DNA from 3 places in the Streptomyces sp. NPDC012769 genome. Region 3 is predicted to be linked to each of the others. Evidence: riboswitches for the same ligand, from Rfam matches in the RefSeq annotation. Region 3 holds a riboswitch; each other region holds the start of a gene.
What was found. A riboswitch is a leader RNA that binds a small molecule or an ion and turns the genes downstream of it on or off. The one in region 3 is predicted to bind cobalamin.

Region 1 (2,255 bases), on a different contig from region 3:
TTGACCCGGCGCATGAACTCGTCCGGGATCCAGTGCGCCAGGTTGAGGTTGTGCGTCCGGCGGGCGTCCTCGCCGGTGTTGTCGCGGAGCTCCAGGAACTCCTCGATGTCCGCGTGCCAGGTCTCCAGGTAGACCGCGGCGGCGCCCTTGCGGCGGCCGCCCTGGTTCACGGCGGCGACGGAGGCGTCGAGGGTCTTCAGGAACGGGACGATGCCGTTGGAGTGGCCGTTGGTGCCGCGGATCAGCGAACCGCGGGCGCGGATGCGGGAGTAGGACAGGCCGATGCCGCCCGCGTGCTTCGACAGCCGCGCCACCTGGTGGTAGCGGTCGTAGATGGAGTCCAGCTCGTCCTGCGGGGAGTCCAGCAGGTAGCAGGAGGACATCTGCGGGTGGCGGGTGCCGGAGTTGAAGAGGGTGGGGGAGGAGGGCAGGTAGTCCAGCCGGCTCATCAGCCCGTACAGCGCCGCGACCTCGTCCACGGCGCGCACGCTGTCGTCCTCGGCGAGGCCGCAGGCGACGCGGAGCATGAAGTGCTGCGGGGTCTCGATCACCTTGCGGGTGAGGGGGTGGCGCAGCAGGTAGCGGGAGTACAGGGTGCGCAGGCCGAAGTAGCCGAAGCGGTCGTCGGCGGCCGGGTCGATCGTCCCGTCGAGCCGGGCGGCGTGCAGCGCGACGAAGTCGGCGGTGCGGTCGGCGATCAGGCCCTCGCGGTGTCCGACGGCGACCGAGGCGGAGAAGGACACCGCGCCCTGGCCCGCGGCCTCTTCGGCGATGGTGAGGGTGAGCAGCCGGGCGGCCAGCCGGGAGTACGCGGGGTCCTCCGCGATCAGTCCGGCGGCGGCCTCGGTGGCCAGCTCGCGCAGCTCCGCCTCGTCCGAGCCGGCGTGCCGGCCGCGCAGCGCGGCGGCGGCGACCCGGCCGGGGTCGGTGTCCCGGAGGTCGGCGGTGAGATCGGTCAGGGTCCGCAGGAGTACGGTCCCGGGTCCGTCGCTCTCGATCGCTGCGGCCGGATCGGCGGGCGCGATGGTCACGTGGGGGCTCTCCCTCGCTCGGCTCGGGGCCAGGGCGGGGGGAGGCGGAGGGCGGGCGGCCGTACGCACGGCGGCACCGCGTCCACCGGCCCACTCCGCGAGGCCCGGACGTCTGTGGCACCCGGAACGGACGGACCGGGCGCACTGTCGGCAGGTCTTCGGACTCACTTCGTACGGAAGCGCATGAAGTACACCGTTGCGGGACAGTTCCGGATTTCCACCGGATTCCCCTGCGACGACAGCGAGCACGAGCATACATGTGGGGGGCGCCGCTTGCGGCACCCCCCACATGTTGTGTGTCGTTTGCTTCGCTACAACTCCAGGGTGTAGCAGAGCAGCAGGAATTCGGGGCGATCGGGGATGGGGGACCAGTCCCGTTCCGGCGTGTGCCGGAAGCCCAGACGGTCGTAGATGCGGTGTGCGGTACGCATGCCGGTCTGGGTGGACAGGACGATCCTCTCGCAGCCCGGGACGGCCCGGGCGCGGTCGACGCAGGCCCGGACGAGCGCTTCGCCGACGCCGCGGCCGCGGGCGGCGTGGTCGACGGCCAGCATCCGGATCTCGGTCTCCCCGGCGCGGGCGCGATCGCCCATCACCCCGGGGGCCGGGACGAAGGTGACGCCGCCCAGGATGGTGCCGGCCGCGTCGTCCACGGCCACGAGCACGTCGGCGACCTCGGCCCGGCCGGCCACGTTCCGCAGATGTCCGAAGTACCAGTCGTCCTCGCCGTGGAGGAGGTGCCCGTCCTCGAGATAGGCCCGGCCGGTGATCTCCCCCAGGGTCTCGTGCTCCTCCGGCCGTACGTCTCTGATCGTGAAGTCCATGCCCAGCAGTCTCCCTCGGGTACGGCTCCGCCCGCCGCCCGGTTTCCCGGGGGCGGGCGGAGCGACGGGTGTGCCGCGGTCAGTGGCCGGCGCCGACCTTCGGCAGCTCGGTGACGACGCCCTTGTCGCCGGCGTCGGCCGTGTAGTCCTCGGGCCGGGTCTCGTCGACGCCTTCGGGCGCCTTGACGGCCTTGAGGACGAAGGTGAGGACGACGGTGACGACGACGTTGAGGACGAAGGCGGTGAGGCCGATGTAGCCGATCTCGCCGATGCCCGGGATCTCGGCGGAGGAGCCGCCGAAGTGCTTCTGGGTCGGGCTCGCGACCCCGTAGGCGGCGGCGGTGCCGTAGACCATGCCGACGGCCCAGCCGGCGAGCAGCGCCCAGCGGTGGAACCAGCG
Region 2 (2,255 bases), on a different contig from region 3:
TCGCAGAACCGCAGGCCCGAGCAGTCGACGACGACGCGCCCGGACCGGTCGAGCCGCACCAGCGCCTCCTTGAGGGGGGCCGCCGTGTCATGGTCGAGTTCGCCGGTCACAGTCAGCACGACCGTGCCGGGTTTTCGTCCCTCCAGGACGTGAACGCCGAGCCGCCCCGCGAAGTCCTCCGCTGCCTCCGTGGCTCCCATGCGGTCACAGCTCCTTTCCGTCCTCGGCGGTACCGCCATGATCAGGCGAAGCACAGGTCGGCGCGATCCTTGACGATGGTGAAGAGACGCAGTGTCCCCGTCAACGCGAACAGCCGACGCAGTCGCCGGGGGAACGGCCCCGCCGGCACCAACCGGTGGTCGGCGAAGTGCGCGGCCACCAGCTCGTGCAGGAACGAGGAGTCCCCGCAGCCGACCTGGGAGACGTCGAGGACGACCAGTCGCGGCTCGGCGAGCCGCGCGTCGGCGAACGCGTCGTGCAGGCAGCCGGCCGTCTCCACGTCGAACTCCCCGGTCGCCGACAGGACGACCACCGCGCCCGGCTCCGGCGAGGGCTCGCGCACCACCCACGCCGTCCCCGACGAGGGCCGGTACGTACGGGGCTCCGGAACCGCGTCGGGGCGTGGCACGAACTGCGCGTCGACCATCACCGCACCTCCGCCCAGCACGTGCCCCGATCCGCGTTCCCTATGCGTGCGGGCACCCGGAAGCAGGGGTGCGGCAGGGGTGGGGCGAGAGTGAGGGACGGGGGAGCCGGGGTCGCGGCGTCGGCGAGCCGGGGGTGCGGCGGGGTGCCGGACCGTCAGGTCGTGATCTTGGGCTGTGGTAGCTTGCGGTGGCCAGTCGAACTCCCGTGCGTGACGCACGGTGGTCAGGGAATCCGGTGCGAATCCGGAACTGACGCGCAGCGGTGAGGGGGACGGGCGGGGCACGACGCCACTGGGCCGGGACGATCGGGCCGGGAAGGCGCCCCGACCGAGCGATCCCGAGTCCGAAGACCTGCTGGCGGACCGTACGGACCGGGCCTCGCGCACAGGCCCCTCGACGACCAGGATCAGCCGTGCCCCTTCACCGTCCCGCCCGCCCCGCCGCCCTGCTTCTCTGCGGGGTCCTGCTCCTCACCGCATGCGGCAGCGCCCCCACGGACTCCGACACCGCCACCGGCACCGGAGGCGGCGCCGCGTCCGCCGACGCGAAGAGCCGCTCCCTCGAGAACTGCGGCCGGACGGTGCGGGTCCCGCCCGGCGGGCCGCGCCGGGCCGTCTCCCTCAACCAGGGCACCACCGAGATCATGCTGGCCCTCGGCCTCGCCGACCGCATGGTGGGCACCGCCACCTGGACCGACCCGGTCATGAAGGGCCTGGAGAAGCCCGCCGCCGCCGTGCCCCGCCTCGCCGAGAACAACCCCTCCTTCGAGAAGGTCCTCGACACCGAACCCGACTTCGTGGCCGCCTCCTTCGCCTCCACCCTCGGCAAGGGCGGCGTCGCCACCCGCGAGCAGTTCGAGCAGCTCGGCGTCCCCACGTACCTCTCCCCGTCCGACTGCCTCGGCAAGGACAACTCCGGTGGCGGCGACGGCAGGCGCACCACCCCGCTCACCATGGAGACCGTCTACGGCGAGGTGCGCGACCTCGCCCGGCTGTTCGGCGTCGAGGAACGCGGCGAGCGGCTCGTCGCCGAACTGAAGGCCCGGGTGACGAAGGCCACCACCGGCCTGCGCGGCGCCGGCGTCAGCGTCCTCTACTGGTTCTCCGACGCGCACTCGCCCTACCTGGCGGGCTGTTGCGGGGCGCCCGGCGTCATCACCCGCGCGACCGGCACCGAGAACGTCTTCGACGACACCACCGAGGAATGGCCCCAGATCGGCTGGGAGACCGTCGCCGACCGGAACCCCGACCTCCTGGTGATCGGCGACCTCACCCGCAAGGCACAGTCGGGGGAGAGCGCCGCCAAGAAGATCGCGTTCCTGGAGTCCGACTCCGTCACGAAGAAGATGGACGCCGTACGGAACAAGAGGTACGTGCTCCTCAGCGGCCAGGCCATGAACCCCACCATCCGCACGGTCGAGGGCATCGAACAGGTCGCCGCCGCCCTGCGCGCCTCCGGCCTCGCGAAGTGACCGGCACGGTTCCGCGCGGCTCGCTCCCGCGCCGGGCACTTCCGCACCGGGAACTCCCGCACCGGACATCCCCGCGCGGCTCGCTCCTGCGCGCCGCCGCCGGCTGCGCCGTGCTCATGCTCTCGCTCGCGGTCGCC
Region 3 (2,255 bases):
CTGGCCGCCCGCCTGACGTACCGCCTCGACCGGAACGCGGACGCCAAGACGACCGCGAAGGGCTACCGGGCCGGCCAGATCGCCTCCGCCGGTCTCGTCTCCCTCGCCCACGGCACCAACGACGCGCAGAAGACCATGGGCATCATCACCCTCGCCCTGGTCGCCGGCGGCACCATCGCCCCCGGCTCCAACCCGCCGGTCTGGGTCATCGTCTCCGCCGGTGTGGCGATCGCGCTCGGCACCTACCTCGGCGGCTGGCGCATCATCCGCACCATGGGCAAGGGCCTCACCGACCTCCAGCCGCAGCAGGGCTTCGCCGCCCAGACCAGCGCGGCCACGGTCATCCTGGCCTCCTCCAACCTGGGCTTCTCCCTCTCGACCACGCACTCCTGCTCCGGCGCCGTCATGGGCGCGGGCCTGGGCCGCAAGGGCGGTGTCGTCCGCTGGTCGACCGCCACCCGGATGTTCGTCGCCTGGGGCCTGACCCTGCCGGCCGCCGGTCTGGTCGGAGCCGGTGCCGAGTACGTGGCCCGCCAGGGCGACTGGGGCGTCTACACCGTCGCGACCTTCCTGGCCGCCTCCTGCCTCGCGATCTGGCTGATCTCCCGCCGCCAGGTGGTCGACCACACCAACGTCAACGACGTCGAGACCGACACCGAGCCCGCGGGCGTCGTCACCACCGCCATCGCGGCCGTCACCCCGCCGCCGGCCGGCTCCGTCGCCGCCGTCACGGACGAGGACCTCAAGGCCACCATCCCCGCGCCGGGCACGGCGGACCCGACCGCTCCCCCGGCCCCGGCCGCGGTCTGAGCAAGAGGAACAAGGAAGCAACCGCATGAAGATCGACTGGGCAGCTCTCGGCTCCGTCTTCGGAGTCAGCCTCGTGGCGACCGTCGCCCTCGTGGGCCTGTTCACCCTCGGCATCGTCGGCCTCTCCAAGCAGGAGCAGGCCGCCGCCCAGGGAGGCTCCGCCGCCCTGGCCCGCACCGGCGCCTACGCCTGCTTCGCCCTGTGCGCCGCCGCCGTGGCGTACGGCATCTATCTGATCGTCGCCTGACCCGGCGAACCGGACGACCTGACGGCCGGGCGGTCCGCACCTCGTGTGCGGGCCGCCCGGCCGCCGTGTTTGTGGTGCTTCGCACAGTGACCCGCCGCAGGTCAAGGGTGAGTTGACGGCTGTTCGCGGAGCGTGGTGGACTGCCGAGGCCAGTACGGCGGCAATGGAGAGGAAGCCCGGTGCGATTCCGGCGCGGTCCCGCCACTGTGACCGGCCCCGCGGGGCCGGGAGTCAGGAACTCTCGCCGCCGGTCACGTCGATCCAGGGCGCGGACCCTGAGTGAGGACACAGCGCCATGCCCGGCCGCCGCCCCAGACTTCCCGGCACCACCCGTGTCTACGCCTACGGAGCGGCCGCCGGCCTCGCCGTCGATCTGCTCCTCGGCGACCCCCGCCGCGGCCACCCCGTCGCCGCCTTCGGCCGGGCCGCCGCCGCGGTCGAGCAGCGCCTGCACCGCGACCACCGCGGACGCGGCGCCCTGCACACCGCCGTCTGCGCCGGCACCACCGTGGCGCTCGGCGCCCTCGCCGCCCGTACGGTACGCGGCCACCACGCCGCCTCCGTCGCCCTGACCGCCGCCTCCGTGTGGGCCGTCGTCGGCGGTACGACCCTGGGCCGCGAGGCCCGCGCGATCGGCGGCGCGCTCGCCGCCGGCGACCTGGAGGTGGCCCGCGAGCGGCTGCCCCATCTGTGCGGCCGCGACCCCCAGTCCCTGGACGGGCCCGCGATGGCCCGCGCGGTCGTCGAGTCGGTCGCCGAGAACACCTCGGACGCCGTCGTGGGCGCCCTCTTCTGGGGGGCGGTCGCGGGCGTGCCCGGCCTGCTCGGCTTCCGGGCGGTGAACACCCTGGACGCGATGGTCGGCCACAAGTCCCCCCGCTACCGGCGCTTCGGCTGGGCCTCGGCCCGCCTCGACGACCTCGCCGGCTGGCCGGGCGCCCGGCTCACCGCCGTGCTCGCCGGCGTGGCGGGCGGGAACCCCCGCGGCGCGCTGAGGGCCTGGCGGGCCGACGCCGGGAAGCACCCGAGCCCCAACGCGGGCCCGGTGGAGGCCTCCTTCGCGGGTGCGCTGGGCGTACGGCTCGGCGGCACCCTGTCGTACGGCGGACGGGTCGAGCACCGGCCCGTGCTCAACGGGGAGGGGCGGGCCGTCGAGGTGGCCGACATCGACCGGGCGGTACGGCTGTCCCGCCGGGTG

Region 1: it holds a riboswitch for cobalamin, as region 3 does, so the genes downstream of both, ACFY7C_RS22650 (ribonucleoside-diphosphate reductase subunit alpha) here and ACFY7C_RS15010 (cobalamin biosynthesis protein) in region 3, are expected to answer to the same signal.
Region 2: it holds a riboswitch for cobalamin, as region 3 does, so the genes downstream of both, ACFY7C_RS06905 (ABC transporter substrate-binding protein) here and ACFY7C_RS15010 (cobalamin biosynthesis protein) in region 3, are expected to answer to the same signal.

Annotation. Positions count from the first base shown of each region.
Region 1 covers NZ_JBIBCP010000004.1:294,023-296,277, forward strand. Annotated here, with positions in the region: gene ACFY7C_RS22650 (ribonucleoside-diphosphate reductase subunit alpha) at 1-1,031, opposite strand, end outside; cobalamin riboswitch at 1,163-1,303, opposite strand; gene ACFY7C_RS22655 (GNAT family N-acetyltransferase) at 1,343-1,855, opposite strand; gene mctP (monocarboxylate uptake permease MctP) at 1,935-2,255, opposite strand, start outside.
Region 2 covers NZ_JBIBCP010000001.1:1,539,921-1,542,175, reverse strand. Annotated here, with positions in the region: gene ACFY7C_RS06915 (STAS domain-containing protein) at 1-200, opposite strand, end outside; gene ACFY7C_RS06910 (STAS domain-containing protein) at 242-646, opposite strand; cobalamin riboswitch at 823-1,021, shown strand; gene ACFY7C_RS06905 (ABC transporter substrate-binding protein) at 1,060-2,118, shown strand; gene ACFY7C_RS06900 (FecCD family ABC transporter permease) at 2,235-2,255, shown strand, end outside.
Region 3 covers NZ_JBIBCP010000002.1:1,313,512-1,315,766, reverse strand. Annotated here, with positions in the region: gene ACFY7C_RS15020 (anion permease) at 1-810, shown strand, start outside; gene ACFY7C_RS15015 (hypothetical protein) at 836-1,057, shown strand; cobalamin riboswitch at 1,185-1,318, shown strand; gene ACFY7C_RS15010 (cobalamin biosynthesis protein) at 1,353-2,255, shown strand, end outside.